Regions from separate parts of the Dialister micraerophilus genome, predicted to be linked through region 1. Evidence: a T-box and tRNA genes for the amino acid it is inferred to sense, from the RefSeq annotation. Region 1 holds a T-box; the other holds one or more tRNA genes.
What was found. A T-box is a leader RNA that pairs with one kind of tRNA and senses whether it is charged. The one in region 1 lies ahead of thrS (threonine--tRNA ligase), so its partner is inferred to be a tRNA-Thr.
Positions count from the first base shown of each region.

Region 2: it has a tRNA-Thr gene. The T-box ahead of thrS (threonine--tRNA ligase) is inferred to sense a tRNA for this amino acid. The anticodon was not compared.

Region 1 covers NZ_CAMUNF010000001.1:1,877-9,704, reverse strand. Annotated here, with positions in the region: gene rfaE2 (D-glycero-beta-D-manno-heptose 1-phosphate adenylyltransferase) at 1-974, shown strand, start outside; gene P6922_RS00050 (MFS transporter) at 1,037-2,266, opposite strand; gene P6922_RS00045 (ribonuclease H family protein) at 2,329-2,934, shown strand; gene P6922_RS00040 (MetQ/NlpA family ABC transporter substrate-binding protein) at 2,982-3,809, opposite strand; gene P6922_RS00035 (methionine ABC transporter permease) at 3,823-4,476, opposite strand; gene P6922_RS00030 (methionine ABC transporter ATP-binding protein) at 4,457-5,494, opposite strand; SAM riboswitch class I at 5,553-5,651, opposite strand; gene P6922_RS00025 (YerC/YecD family TrpR-related protein) at 5,796-6,104, shown strand; T-box leader at 6,144-6,353, shown strand; gene thrS (threonine--tRNA ligase) at 6,389-7,828, shown strand, end outside.
Region 2 covers NZ_CAMUNF010000012.1:13,816-21,643, reverse strand. Annotated here, with positions in the region: gene P6922_RS05880 (LPS-assembly protein LptD) at 1-1,111, shown strand, start outside; gene P6922_RS05875 (DNA-binding protein) at 1,138-1,662, shown strand; gene P6922_RS05870 (type II secretion system protein GspD) at 1,659-2,876, shown strand; gene P6922_RS05865 (ABC-F family ATP-binding cassette domain-containing protein) at 2,898-4,793, shown strand; gene P6922_RS05860 (tetratricopeptide repeat protein) at 4,859-5,407, opposite strand; gene P6922_RS05855 (SDR family NAD(P)-dependent oxidoreductase) at 5,572-6,336, shown strand; tRNA gene P6922_RS05850 (tRNA-Thr) at 6,387-6,462, shown strand; gene P6922_RS05845 (TerC family protein) at 6,608-7,354, shown strand; gene rpsF (30S ribosomal protein S6) at 7,492-7,776, shown strand; gene P6922_RS05835 (single-stranded DNA-binding protein) at 7,791-7,828, shown strand, end outside.

The DNA of each region.
Region 1 (7,828 bases):
AAGGTGTAGTATCAAATGAATTAACATGTAATATAATTTCATTGTGTAATAAAAGAAATATTCCTGTTTTAATAGATCCAAAAGGAATCGAGTGGGAAAAATATTCAAATGCATTTGCCTTGACTCCAAATGTAAAAGAGCTTTCAAAATATTGTGGATATTTAATAGAAAATAAAGATGAAAGTATTGTTGAAGCAGGGGCAAGAATTCGTAAAAAGTTAAACTTGGACTATTTAATAGTAACGCGTTCCGAAAAAGGTATAACTTGCATAGGGGAAAATAAAATTATTCATTGTCCTGCATTTGCAAAAGATGTATTTGATGTTTCGGGTGCTGGAGATACAGTAATCAGTGTAATTGCAACTGCAATTGCATGTGGAGTTGAAATGTCGGAAATACTGGAGGCAGCGAATATAGCTGCAAGTATTGCTATTTCACACGTAGGTACATATCAAGTTAAAAAATCCGAATTAGAAAATTATTGTGGAGATTTTAAAAACTTTAAAAGTGTTTTCAATCAAAATGAAATGGATGAATTTATAAAATTAATAAAAAAGTGGAAAAATGAAGGTGAAAAAATAGTATTTACAAATGGATGCTTTGATTTATTGCATAGAGGACATGTGACTTATTTAAAAAAAGCCGCACAATTAGGTACACGATTTATAGTCGGTGTAAATTCTGACAAATCCGTTAGCAGATTGAAAGGTAAAAAACGTCCTATACAAAACATTGAAGATAGAGTATACATACTTAATGAATTACCTTATATTGATGCCATAGTAGTATTTGATGAAGACACTCCGCTAAATTTGATTTCCTTATTAAAACCAGATGTTTTGGTAAAAGGCGGAGATTATAAAAAAGATGAAATTGTAGGGAGAAATTATGCAAAAGAAGTTATTGTAATTCCTTTTGTAGAAAACTGTTCAACAACGAATATAATAAATAAAATTTTAAAAATTAATAAATAACATAAAAAAACTGCACTTTTAAAATCAGTTATAATTTTAGGAGTGCAGTTTAAAATTTGGAATTATTTACATTTTATGTTTATTCCATTTGAAATTTGTTTTTTATAAAAGAAGACTAAAAATGTTATAAATACAGCATCAATTAAACCTGTTAAAAATAATCCTAAAGATGTTCCGAAGCTTTCTAACATTGAACTTACAAATAAACTGCCGAAAGGGGCACTTCCCAGATAAACAAATGTATATAAACTCATAATTCTGCCCAAGTAATTTTTATTAGATGCAATTTGAATAGCAGTATTACAATTAACAAGGAAAAGTGTTACACTGAATCCCATAAAAATAAAAATTGTTATTGATATAAAGAAATTACTTATATAACTTACCGCCGACAGTTCAAGTCCGCAAAGAATAGCATTTATAAAAACCCATTTTTGGCTTAATTGCGTTTTTGCAGCAGCGGATATTAATCCTCCAATCATTGATCCGGTACCGAAACCGAAAAGAATAAATCCGAATCCGTTTACACCTGCATGTAAGACTCTATCTGCAAGTAACGGCCCGTATGAACCGAAGTTTAAGATTAATCCGCTTACTATAGCCAAAGCTATTAAATTGCATAAAATTATAGGTTTTGATTTTGCATGTGTTATGCCCTTTTTTATTTCTTGTGTTGCATTTTTTGTAATTGAATTGCTTATAGAAGATTGTGCTTTCATTTTTTTATATGCAATGAGTACGGGTATTATTGAAAGCGCATTTAAGAAAAAAATGATATCATAAGGAAAGAAATTTATAAGAAAAGCTGCTAATAAAGGGCCAATCATTCTTGTTAAATTGAAATTTGTGGAGTTTAAACTTATTGCACTGTGAAGAGCATCTTTTCCGACAATATCAGGAAGAAAAGACAATCTTGTAGGCATGTCTATTGAATCTATTGTTCCTACAACGAATGCAAAGAATAAAATCCAATAATAATTTGCATGTCCGCTTAAAATAAGTATCCCTAAGCAAACAGATTGGATGATATACATACATTGTGTAACGGTTAAAATTTTTTTCTTGTCATGTCTGTCAATCCAGAAACCTATGAAAAGTGAAAAAATAAAACTTGGTAAAAATTGTACCGCTCCGAGTACACCAAGTAAAAATGCGGAATTTGTAATTTCATAAACAAGCCATTGTTGTGCCGTAAGTTGCATCCAAAATCCGATTAAAGCAACCCATTGACTTGACCAATATAACCTATAGTCCCTTACTTCAAGGGCAGGAAATTTGCTTATAAGATTCATTTTCACCTCTAAAATTATACTTTGATAAGAATATAATAGCACAAATTTGAAAGGATATATAAATGGCAAATAAAAAGAAATTATTTTATGCAGTTAAAGTAGGAAGAAATGTAGGTATATTTTCAGATTGGGAAATATGTAAACAACAAGTTATAGGTTATCCCAATGCTGTGTATAAAGGTTTTTATAATAAAAAAGATGCTGAAGAATTTTTGTTTGAAAATAATTCTATAAAAGAAGAAAGTAATGAAAATAATATAATTGCATATGTAGACGGTTCTTATATACCTTCAAAACCGGAATGTTTTTCTTTCGGAGTGGTTTTAATTGAAAATGGAAAAATTGAAAAATATTCAAAAAAAATCATCAACAAAGAAGAAGCAATGATGCGAAATGTTGCAGGAGAAGTTTATGGGGCAATGTATGCAATAAATTTATGTTTAGAAAGAAAGGGTAAAGTGCTTAATTTATATTATGATTATACAGGTATAGAAAAATGGTGTACGGGTGAATGGAAAACAAATAAAATATTAACTAAAAAACTTAAATTATTTTATGAAACTATAAAAGATAAAATAGATATAAGATTTCATAAAGTTGAAAGTCATACGGGTGTTAAATATAATGATTTGGCGGATTCTCTTGCAAAAGACGCCTTATTTAATTAAAAAAGCATTTTCCTAAATCGTTAATGATTTGAGGAAAATGCTTTTTATTAATTCCATGCAGCTTCTATTGTACCTTTGAATGTTTCTTTTATAAATTGTTTTACTGCGTCGGATTGATATGCAGATACAAATGTTTTGTAGTTTTCATTATCTTTATCTTTTGCACGTGTAGCAATTATCATTACTGCAAGGGGATTGTCTTTATCTTCAAAGAAAATACCTTTTTCTTGTGGAGATATTCCGGCACTTTGTACAAAATTCATTGTAATAACTGAAGCATCAACATCATCTAAGCTTCTTGGTAATTGCGCTGCTTCTATTTCTTTAAAGTTCAAATTTTTAGGATTAGAAACTATATCAGCAGGAGTAGCTTTTATTCCAACGCCTTCTTTTAATTTAATTAAACCTGCTTGTTCAAGTAATTGTAATCCTCTACCTTCATTGGTAGGGTCATTTGGAATTGAAACAGTTGCATTATTAGGTATATCATTTACATTCTTGTAATTGTTGCTATAAATACCCATTCTCATCAAAATAGCATCTCCTATATTAACTAAATCAGTATTATGCTGTTTGTTAAAATTTTCAAGAAAGGGCTTATGTTGATATACAGCGATATCTATGTCGCCATCTGCTAAGGCCTGATCCGGAGTAATATAATCTGAAAATTCTTTTACATGTACAGTCAGACCATGTTTTTCCGCTTCTTTTGCTGCTGCTTCTACTACTTGCGCATGTGGACCGGCAGTTGCACCTACTGTAATTTCATTTTTAGTTGAGGATGCGGAACCACATCCTTTATCTGAACAACATCCTGATAATAAAATGGCTGCAGATAATATTGCAATGCCTCCTAATAAAAACTTCTTCTTCATAAAATAACCTCCATTATTTTTTATTTGTTTTACGTGATAAGTAGTTTCCTGCGAATTGAACAAGTTGAACTATCACGATTAACACTATTATTGTGACAATCATAACGTCTGCTTGAAAACGTTGATATCCGTAACGTATAGCAAGATCTCCAAGACCGCCGCCGCCAATTGTGCCTGCCATTGCACTGGTTCCTATAAGAGTTACTATAACAACCGTTATATTTTCGATCATTGAGGGTAATGCTTCAGGAATAATTACTTTTTTTATAATTTGTAAAGGTGAAGCGCCCATAGATTTTGCTGCTTCAATCAATCCTACAGGAATTTCACGCACTGAAGTCTCTATTAATCTTGCAGTATAAGGTATAGATGCAATTGTTAATGGAATTATTGCTGCATTCGTTCCGATTGATGTTCCTGCAATCATTCGAGTTATAGGGATAATTGCTACCATAAGAATTATAAAAGGTATTGAACGAATTATATTTACTATAAACGATAACGGTTTATTGCAAAATGAACATGAAAGAATTTTTCCTTTTTCAGTAACTACAAGCAATATACCTAAAGGTATGCCAATAACTGCAGATAAAAGAGAGGAAACAAACAACATGTATAAAGTTTCTGCCAATGATTTAAATAAAAGATTAATTATTATTGGAGACATACCCTAAGACCTCACTTTCTATAGGAAGTGTTTTCAAATATTTAAATGAGTTTTCTACATTATTTTCAGCGCCGTCAAGTAAAATAATTAATGTTCCAAACGGTGTTTCTTGAATGTAATCGATATTAGCATATAATATACTGACATTTAAATTATAAAAACGAATTAAATGCTCAATAATAGGTTCATTTGTGACAGCACCTTTAAATGACAATGAGAGTACCATTTTATCGCCTTCAGAATGTTTTGTTTTTATCATGCTATAAAATTCTGAATCTTCAGGTAAGTTTAAATTTGTTGAACCTATAAATTTTTTCAGTGTTTCAGTTTTTGGATTGCTGAAAAGATTTATTACAGAACCTTCTTCTATAATTTTTCCGTTTTCTATTACAGCCACATGATTTGCTATTTTTTTAATAACTTCCATTTGATGAGTTATTAAAATTATTGTTATTCCTAGTTTTTTGTTTATTTCTTTTAATAAATTTAAAATTGATTTTACAGTTTCAGGATCAAGTGCACTTGTAGCTTCATCCGATAAGAGAATAGAAGGTTGAGTTATTAATGCTCTTGCTATTCCTACACGTTGTTTTTGTCCTCCTGAAAGTTGTGAAGGATATTTATTTTTATGATTGGTCAAACCTACTAATTCAAGCATTGAATTTATGCGTTTTTCTTGCTCTTCTTTAGGTGTATTTGATAATTCTAAAGGGAAAGCGATATTCTTATATACGGTACGATTTGAAAGAAGGTTGAAGTGTTGAAAAATCATTCCGATTTTTTTTCTTTCATTACGTAATTCTTTTTCTGATAATTTAGTAATATCTTTACCGTTTATGATAACTTCTCCCGATGTAGGAGTTTCAAGCATGTTTATGCAACGTATTAAGGTGGATTTACCGGCACCTGATTGGCCGATAATTCCAAATATTTCACCTTCTTTTATTTTTATATTTATATCGTTTAAAGCATTAGTTTTATTATCATAAGTTTTATAAACATTTTTCAGTTCTATCATGCGTTCTCCTTATAAATTTAATAAAAAAACTTTCAACGGAATGATGAAAGTTGTTTAATGTTCATCTTTCGGGAAATCCGATGGAATTGGCACCGTTTCAATATGAATGGTTGCCGTAGCTTCATAGGGCCATTCCCTCAGCTACTCTTGATGAAATATTCAGTTGTTGTAAAGTTAGCTTATATTACTATTTATTTTCAAATGTGTCAATAGTTTTTATATTAGATTTTGATATAGTTTTGATATATTTTTATTTAATGATATAATCAATTAAAGAGATATTTAAATAAAGGAGGATGCTATGGGAGTAAATCAGCGTTTAGTAAATCCTATTACAGACAAACTTTTTGATGCTATACTTATGCTTGAATCAAGAGAAGAATGTTATGAATTTTTTGAAGATTTATGCACTATAAGTGAATTGAAAGATATGTCGCAACGGTTAGAAGTTGCAAGACTATTAAAAGAAGGTGCAAAATACGATAAAATAGAAGAAAGTACCGGGGTAAGCACAGCAACTATTTCACGTGTGAAAAAATGTTTGAAATATGGTGCTGACGGATATGTAAAAATTTTGAAAAGAATGGAAGAGACTTCTGACGATAAATAATTTAACTTGACAATACAATAGTAAAGTTTTATATTATTGTTAAATGTAATGAAAGAGAAATGCGTTACAAATGAAATTATTAGAGAGTCTGTGGTTGGTGGAAACAGATAATTTTTTTGTAGACGATACCGCTCTTGAACAGAAAATTTGAAATTAAGTAGAATTTTCCGGTTTGCATCGTTATTTGCTTAGGAGAGAAGCATTTGCTTTAATTGGGTGGAACCGCGGAATTTAACTTTCGTCCCTTGAGGACGAAAGTTTTTTATTTTTAAAGGAGTGTAATTATGATTACTATTGAATTGAAAGACGGGAGTAAATTAAGTTTTGAAGAACCGATAACTCTGTTTGAAGTTGCAAAAAAAATTTCACGAAGCTTAGCTAAAGAAGCACTTGTTGCAAAAGTTGACGGTAATGTTACAGATTTAAGAAATTTAATAAAAGACGGCACAAAAATTGAGTTTTGCACAAAAAATGATCCTGAAGGTTTGGCTGCATTAAGACACACTGCTGCGCATGTTATGGCACAAGCCATACAGCATTTATATCCGGGAACAAAATTTGCTATAGGACCTGCAATATCTACCGGATTTTATTATGATATAGAATCTGAACACGTATTTAAACAGGAAGATTTTCCTGCCATTGAAAAAGAAATGTCAAAGATAATTAAGCAGAATTTACATCTTGATAAAAAAGTGGTTTCAAGAAAAGAAGCTTTGGATTTCTTTAAAAATAAAGAGCAAGATTACAAAATCTTATTAATTAATGATATGCCTGAAGATACAGAACTTTCTATCTATACACAAGGTGATTATGATGATTTATGTCGAGGTGGTCATGTAGATAATACAGGTAAAATTAAAGCTTTTAAGCTCTTAAGTGTTGCAGGTGCTTATTGGCGTGGTGACGAAAATAATGTTATGCTTCAACGTATTTACGGTACAGCATTTTTTAATAAAGAAGATCTGGAACATTTCCTATTTGTTCGTAGTGAAGCTGAAAAGCGTGACCATCGTAAATTGGGCAAACAATTAGATTTGTTCAGTTTTCACGAAGAAGGTCCGGGATTTCCATTCTTTCATCCAAAGGGAATGGTTATAAGGAATTTGCTTATTGATTATGAACGTGAATTGTTTAGAAAATATGGATACGAAGAAATAGTTACACCTATTATTTTATCTAAAAATCTTTGGCTTCAATCAGGTCATTGGGATCACTATAGAGAAAACATGTATTTTACAAAAATAGATAACGAAGACTATGCAGTTAAGCCTATGAATTGTCCCGGTGGAATATTATATTTTAAAACACAACAAAGAAGTTATCGTGATTTACCTAAACGTGTGGGTGAATTCGGTTTAGTTCATCGTCATGAATTACATGGTGCTTTACATGGTTTATTCCGTGTAAGAAATTTTACTCAAGATGATGCACATATATTTATGACACCTAAAGATATGGAAAGTGAAGTTATTTCCGTAGTAAATATGTTTAAAGAACTATATGATGTTTTCGGACTTAAATATCATATTGAGTTATCTACAAGACCTGAAGATTCTATGGGTTCAGATGAACTTTGGGAAATTGCTACAAATGCATTAAGAAATGCAATTGAGAGTACAAACGTTTCATACAGAATAAATGAGGGGGATGGAGCGTTTTACGGTCCGAAATTGGATTTCCATATAGAAGATTCATTAGGACGTACATGGCAATGTGGAACA
Region 2 (7,828 bases), on a different contig from region 1:
AAAAGGTGAATATTACGGAAAAACTTCAGATGCATATTTGTATGACATCGAAGGTCTTTATCAAGGAAAATATTATTTCAAAGGTAAAGAACTGGAAAAACAAGGAAACAACGGATTATTTATCGTCAAAAACGGATACTTAACTACCGAAAGTGCGATGGCGAAGGTTCCTGATTATAGAATAGAAGCCGAAACTTTGGAGTTTTTACCGGGGAATTACTATATTGTCAAAAATGCAAAACTTATGGTCAAAAACACTGAAATTTTGCATATTAATGAACGTAAAGGACGATTGGGAAAGCGTAAAAAAGTAAATTTGTGGTACTTGCTTCCGAGAGTAAAAACAAGTAGAGATTTGGGTATAGGAATATATAACACAATTTATTATCCGATAGGATTGCGCAACAATATCAATTTTTACATTGAAAATGAATGGTATACAAAAGCAGGATATGTTCCGGATGTAGGTTTTGAAAAAGATGAAGATAACTATAATATAAAAATTCATGCGGCAAGAGAACAAAGCAGTGTGAATGACGATGTTTATTTCATATGGAAGAAACCGTCCGTAGATTTTGAAATGAAAGAAAGACAAATCGGAAATTATCCGCTATATATAAGAACTTCGGGAGATTTAGGATATTGGTCGGAAAATGAAGTCAAGGGAACTCATTTCGGTATGAATATAAATGTTGTCGGAAAAACTGTGCCCATAAATAAAAAAGTGAATTTCGATTGGTCTTTGGGATATAGTCACGATTATTACGGATTCAATAAAAAAGTCCGTACCGACAAATATTATAATTTGGGATTCAGAGGCAAATTTAATAAATTTGATATGGGCATAAAATATACAGATCATAATTTCAGCGGGGAAACACCTTATAATTATGACAAATATGAAAATATAAAGCCTGTTGCAATGAGTATAAAAGTTCCGATTACAAGACTGGATGAATTTGAAGTTAAATATGTAATAGATACTTCAAGCGGAATTTTGAAGAACAGATACTATACATATTACAGAGATATGCATTCTTTAAAAGGAAGAATAAGTTATGATTCCGTAAAAAACAGAATTGATGCGGCAATTGATTTTAAAGATTTTTAAGATGTTTATTTTGAGTCGGGAAACATATGAAGCTTAAAAAGATATGGATATGGAGTGCGGTTATAGCGGCAGTTGTACTTACGATACTCGGAATGTACGGTGAAGATTTAAGTCTTTTGAAGCGTAATGAAAAAACTGAAGAAACAAGTTATGCGTATGAAAGCGGAAATATGGGAAATTCCGATTCAAAAGCAGAGGTTGAAAAAGTGTATGATGCAGGAATGTACTTGCGATTCAAACCTTTAAAAGATCCTTTTCATAGTGAAGGTATATCTAAAATAGATGCGGAAATGAAAAACGGTATGAATGTAAAAAATACGCAAACCGCTAATTTGAAGCATGAATATAAAGGGCGAAAAAATACGCCGGTTCCGGATTTATACGGTGTGGCGGCATTGGGTAATTCACGAAAGGCATTGCTTTCATACGGCAGTAATACAATAAATGCAAAAGAAGGCGACAGAGTAGGAGATTGGACTGTTGTAAGTATCGGAGATAAAACGGTTGAACTTGCAAACAATTCGGAAAGAAAAATATTGGAGTTGAAATGAAACATAAAATTTTATGCTTGGGTAGTGCGATACTGTTGACCGTATGTACAAATTTTTTTGTCGAAGCGTCCGATAATTTCAGCTTGCATGTGCAAAATGCACCGTTGCAACAGGTATTACGGAGTTTGGCTGAGCTGTCGGGAAAAAATGTTGTTATTCCGGGAGATTTGAAAGGTACGGTTACTGCAAGTATTGATAATGTTACGCCGGAAGAAGCGTTGAACTCATTACTTTTGATGAACGGACTTATAATCAAGAATGAAGGTTCGACAATGATAATTTATAATGCAAAAAGTGAATCCGACTCGGCAAAAACAATAAAAACATTTAAGTTGTCATATGGTAAATCAAATGAAATTGCAAATGAATTGAAAAATTTAACCGATAATGTACAAGTTGCATCGGATGTGGGGACAAATTCCGTAATCGTCAATGCGACACCTCGTGCAATGTCGGAGTTGGAGCATATTATAAAAGCGCTTGATATACCGGAAAAGCAAGTGAAGGTGGAAGCGGAAGTTCTTGCTGTAAATCGTTCTTATGCAAAGGATTTGGGTATAGATTGGCAATTCAAAAGTTTGACGGGACAGGCAGAACAAAGAAATGTATATGATAAAAGCAGCAAAACAAAAACATCATACTTGAAAATTCCCGAAGATTATGCAGGAATATCATATGGAAAATCCATTACAGGAAATCCGTATACATTTTTCTTTCAAGCGAAACTCAATGCACTTCTTTCGGACGGTAAAGCCAAAATTTTGGCAAAGCCGAATGTAGTTACCTTAAACGGGAGAACTGCGGAAATTTTAATCGGAAGTAAAATACCGGTTTTAGTTGAACATATGGAAAACGGAACTAAAACAACATCAATTGAATATAAAGATGCAGGTATAAAATTAACATATACGCCGAATGTAAGTAAAAACAGTGAAATAACTGCAGATATAATTGCGGAAGTATCTACACCTTACCTTGTACCTGAGATGAAAGCGTATCGTATAGTTACAAGGCAAGCGCACACAACGGTAAGATTGAAATCTGGAGATATGCTTACAATAGGTGGATTGATAGATAAAGAAGAAGCGAATAATATAAGAAAAGTTCCCGTTTTGGGAGATATACCGATACTCGGAAAATTATTTCAAACCGAAACGGAATCAAAAGAAGAATCTGAAATAATTATTATTATTCGTGCAAATATTTTAGAGTAATAATCAAAGTCGGGAGAAAGAATGTCAGTTTTAAAAATAACGGGATTGGGTAAGTCATATGGGATAGAAACCATATTTAAAGACGTATCATTTGAAATAAGAAGCGGAGAACGTATCGGACTTGTAGGTGCAAACGGTGCGGGGAAAACAACACTTTTAAAATGTATAATGAATACTGAAGAACCCGATGCGGGAAGTGTAAAAGTTACAGATTCATCGGTAATAGGATATTTGCGTCAAGATTTTGATTATACTTCAAGCACACTTCGTCAAGAAATGGAAGAAGCTTGGAAAGATGTACTTTATTGCAAAGACAAAATGGAAAATCTTGCACGTGAACTTGAAAAAAACAAAGATGATCAAGAACTGATAAAAGCATATGGAAAAGCACAGACAAGATTTGAATTTCTCGGCGGATATGATTATGAAGCGGAAACTATGAAAATACTGACGGGATTGGGATTTACCAAAGAAGATCTCGACAGGGATATTTTTTCATTTTCAGGCGGACAAAAAGTAAGAATAAATTTGGCGGCGGCATTTGTAAGACATCCGGATTTTTTACTTTTGGACGAACCCACAAACCACTTGGATATGGAAATGCTTGAATGGTTGGAAGAATTTTTATGCTCATATAAAGGCGGTATTTTAATGATATCTCACGATCGTTTTTTTCTTGATCGTGCGGCAACGGGAATTATAGAACTTGAACATAAAAAAATCCGTACATTCAGAGGAGGATACACACGTTATTTAAAAACGAAAAAAGAACAAGATGCTGCTTACGAAAAAGCATATGAAAAGCAACAGGAACATATAAAAGAAACTGAAGCGTACATAAGAAAATATAAAGCCGGAATAAAATCAAAGCAAGCAAGAGGTCGTCAATCTCAGCTTGACAGACTTGTAAGACTTGAAAAACCTAAACACTTGAAAACTTTGGATTTTCATTTCAAAAAAGTTGACGACAGCGGAGAAAAAGTTTTGGATATGACGGATGTAAAAGCCGCATATGGAGAAAAAACAATATTTGAAAATTTGGAAATTCATATAAGAAAAGGTGAAAGAGTAGGTCTTATAGGCGCAAACGGAGTAGGTAAAACTACACTTTTGAAATTAATAACAAAAGAAGAAAAACAGAAGCATGGAATAATACGTTTAGGAAGCAATGTAAAAGTAGGATACTATTCACAAGAACAGGATGAATTGGATCCGCAGTCGACAGTACTTAATCAAGTAAGAGATATGTTTGATTACGGAGAAGAAAAAGCCAGAAATATTTTAGGTATGTTTTTGTTTAAAGGTGATGACGTATTTAAAGAAATTTCTTTACTTTCCGGTGGAGAAAAAGCCAGATTGTCATTACTATGTCTGTTTTTGAAAAATCCGAATTTTTTGGTGCTTGACGAACCGACAAACCATTTGGATATACCTACGAGAGAAATCATGGAAGATGCACTTGAAGCATTTGGCGGAACAAGCATAATAGTTTCCCACGACAGATATTTTCTTGACAAAGTAACCACAAGAATTCTTGAAATGGAAAAAGGTAAGGTTACCGAATATTTAGGTAACTACACATACTATAAAGAAAAGAAAAAAGACCTTTTGGCATTCAATGCAGACAGAAACGGAAAACCCGTAGAAGCAAAAGAAAAGAAAGCGGAAGTAACTCATAAGTCGAAGGATGTAAAAATTGAAAAGCAAACAGCACCCGCAAAAGGTGATTTGCTCAAGCTTGAAAAAACAGAAATGGAAATAAATCGTCTCGAAGCTACAATGAAAATGTATGACATGCAACTCGGAAGCGGAATGACAAATTATGAAGAAATTGCCGAACAATATACAGATATAAAAAATAAATTGCAAAAATTATATGCAAAATGGGAAGAACTTGCAGAAGAAACGGGCAATTGAAAAGTGCGAAATAAAAAATGTCTTATTTACGGATTTCAAGTAATAAGACATTTCAGTTCGCACTTTTAGTTTGCAACTAAAGTTTCAAAATCGGGATCACCATGAAAACGCATGAAATGATCTTGAGTTGCGGCAGTTTTCTTTACATCGATACCGCCTTTATCAATCGCTTTTTTCAAATAAAATAAAGCTTCTTTTTTATCGTTCATATCTGCAAAATCTGTAGAAATACCGTAATAAGACCAAGTGTTTTCAGGATCCTTATCGATAACTTTATTGAAATATACAATGGACTCCTGATACCTTTTTGCAAGTTTCAATGCTATTGCCATTTCATAAAAACCTTGAGTATAATCGGGATTTATTTTCAGTGAAGTATCTATTAATTTTATTCCTTCATCCGGCTTGTTTCCAAACGCAAGCAATAAACCTTTTAAAGATAATACTTTGTAATTGTTTTTATTATACGAAATGGCTTCATCTGCAACCTTTAAAGCATTATCGAAATCATTTTGTTTATATAAATTATTCGCTTTTTCATATAAATCTTCAGATTTTTTATCCAAAACGATTGTTTCGGTTGAAGAAATATCATTGTTTTTGACCTGTGACACATTATCTGAGCAACCTGTAAATGCGAATACACATATAAAAATAAATAAATATTTAATTATATTTTTCATTGGAACCTCACATTGCAAACACATATATATACATAGTAAAATGAAATCGACATTTTGTAAAATAATTATAATCTTAATTTGAAAGAGGAAATTTTATGAAAAAAACAGCATTGATTACGGGTGCCGGCAGCGGAATAGGACGTGAAACCGCTCGTGCTTTGGCTATCAGAGGATATAATGTTATTTTATGCGGAAGAAATCAGGAAAAACTTTTAAGTCTTCAAAAGGAATTAACTGTAAAATATGAAGCACAAGCATATGTAAAAAAATTGGATGTTACAGATGTAGAAAATATTAATGCGGTTGCAAAAGAATGTCTTGAAGAATTTGAAAGCATAGATGTACTTGTAAATAATGCCGGACTTGCCAGAGGATTGGAACCTTATAATCAAAATCGTGAGGACGGTATATTGGAAATGATTGACACCAATATAAAAGGTCTTATGATGATGACACGTGCATTTTTGCCGTCAATGCTTGAACATAATACAGGGCATATTATAAATATAGGCTCTACCGCCGGATTATATGCGTATGCGGGAGGAGCGGTATATTGTGCAACAAAATCCGCTGTAAAAACATTCAGTGACGGAGTGAGAATAGATGTAATCGACAGTAATATTAAAGTTACAACCATACAACCGGGACTTGTGGAGACACCGTTCAGTGAAGTAAGGTTTCGTGGAGATAAAGAACGTGCGGCAAAGGTATATGAAGATATAGATGCACTTCAAGCGCAAGATATTGCTGAAATAATTGCATTTACAGTAAGTCAACCGCTTCGTGTACAAATAAGCGATATAGTAATAATGGCAAATCAACAAGCTACAGGATTTACAATCAGCAAGAAAAAGAAATAATTGAGTATTTGACAAATTAAAACACTTTAAGTAAAATATATTCTGTTAATGCCGACATAGCTCAGCCGGTAGAGCGGCGCATTCGTAATGCGTAGGTCGCAGGTTCAAATCCTGTTGTCGGCTCCAAATGAATATTTGCGGACTTTTCGAAATTGAAAGGTCCGTTTTAATTTGAAAATGCAGTAAAAATGTATTGTTGTAAAATAAAAATATATTTAGTAAAATGAAAACATATTTGAACGTATATTTATTTTTATAGGAGGATAAGATATTGGGAGAACTTTTGACAGTAGCAGGACTGATTAAAGTGTTGAAAGTATTGGTTGTCGACTTGTTTTTGGCAGGTGATAATGCAATACTTATCAGTATGGTTGCAGGCCATCTGGAACATGATTTAAGAAAAAAAGCTATATTTTTCGGAACGTTCGGTGCTATTGTATTGAGATTGGTTCTTGCGTTTTTATTTGTAGAAGCGCTACACACAATTCCATATCTTCATCTTATCGGCGGAATTTTGCTTTTATGGATAGCTATTGAGCTTATGATACAAGATAAGCATAAACATAAAAAGCATATCGGTGCCAAGAAAAAACTTTTAAGTGCAATATGTACGATTATCATTGCAGACGGTGTTATGAGTATAGATAATGTACTTGGAGTGGTGGCTGCTGCCGAAGGACATATGGTTCTTGTAATGGCAGGCATATTGGTAAGCGTGCCGATTATTGTATGGGGAAGCAACTTGTTTTCAGACCTTATAGAAAAGTATCCGTGGATTTTGTACTTGGGCGGTGCGATTTTGGCATGGAGTGCCGTCGGAATGATTATACAAGATCCATCGGTGAGTGCCGTATTGGGAGATCAGCATCTTACATTAGGTTCTGCCGCAATGGTTTTATGTTATATAATATCTAAAATTATAAGCAGAATGAAATTGGCAGGACATGTAAAACGTGCAAAAGAAAGACATGCACAAAAGAGAGCCGAAAGAAAGACAGGAAAAAAAGAAAATTTGTAAAAATAAAGAGATTGCCGAAAAGGTAATCTCTTCTTGATTTTTGTTCGAGTTTGGTTTATAATGTATAAGCTTGTTGTACAAGCGACTTCCTAGCCCATGAAAAGCATGGGACATAGGTCCGATAAGGAGGCGATTAGATGAATAAGTATGAAGTTATGTTTATCGTAAAAGTTTCTGATGAAGAAGCTATTAAGTCAGCAGGTAAACTTGTACAGGACACAATCGTTAAAAACGGTGGTACTGTAGAAAAAGTTGACGAATGGGGAAGACGTCAGTTGGCATACGAAGTAAAGAAACAGACAGAAGGTTACTACTTCGTAATCGACTTTACGATGAAACCGGAAAACATCAAGGAACTTGATCGTGTAATCAAGATTCGTGAAAGTATTATCCGTCACATTATTGTTAAACAGGATGACTAAGCAGAGGTAGAGCGATGAATTCAGTTCAGGTTTTAGGCAATTTGACAAGAGA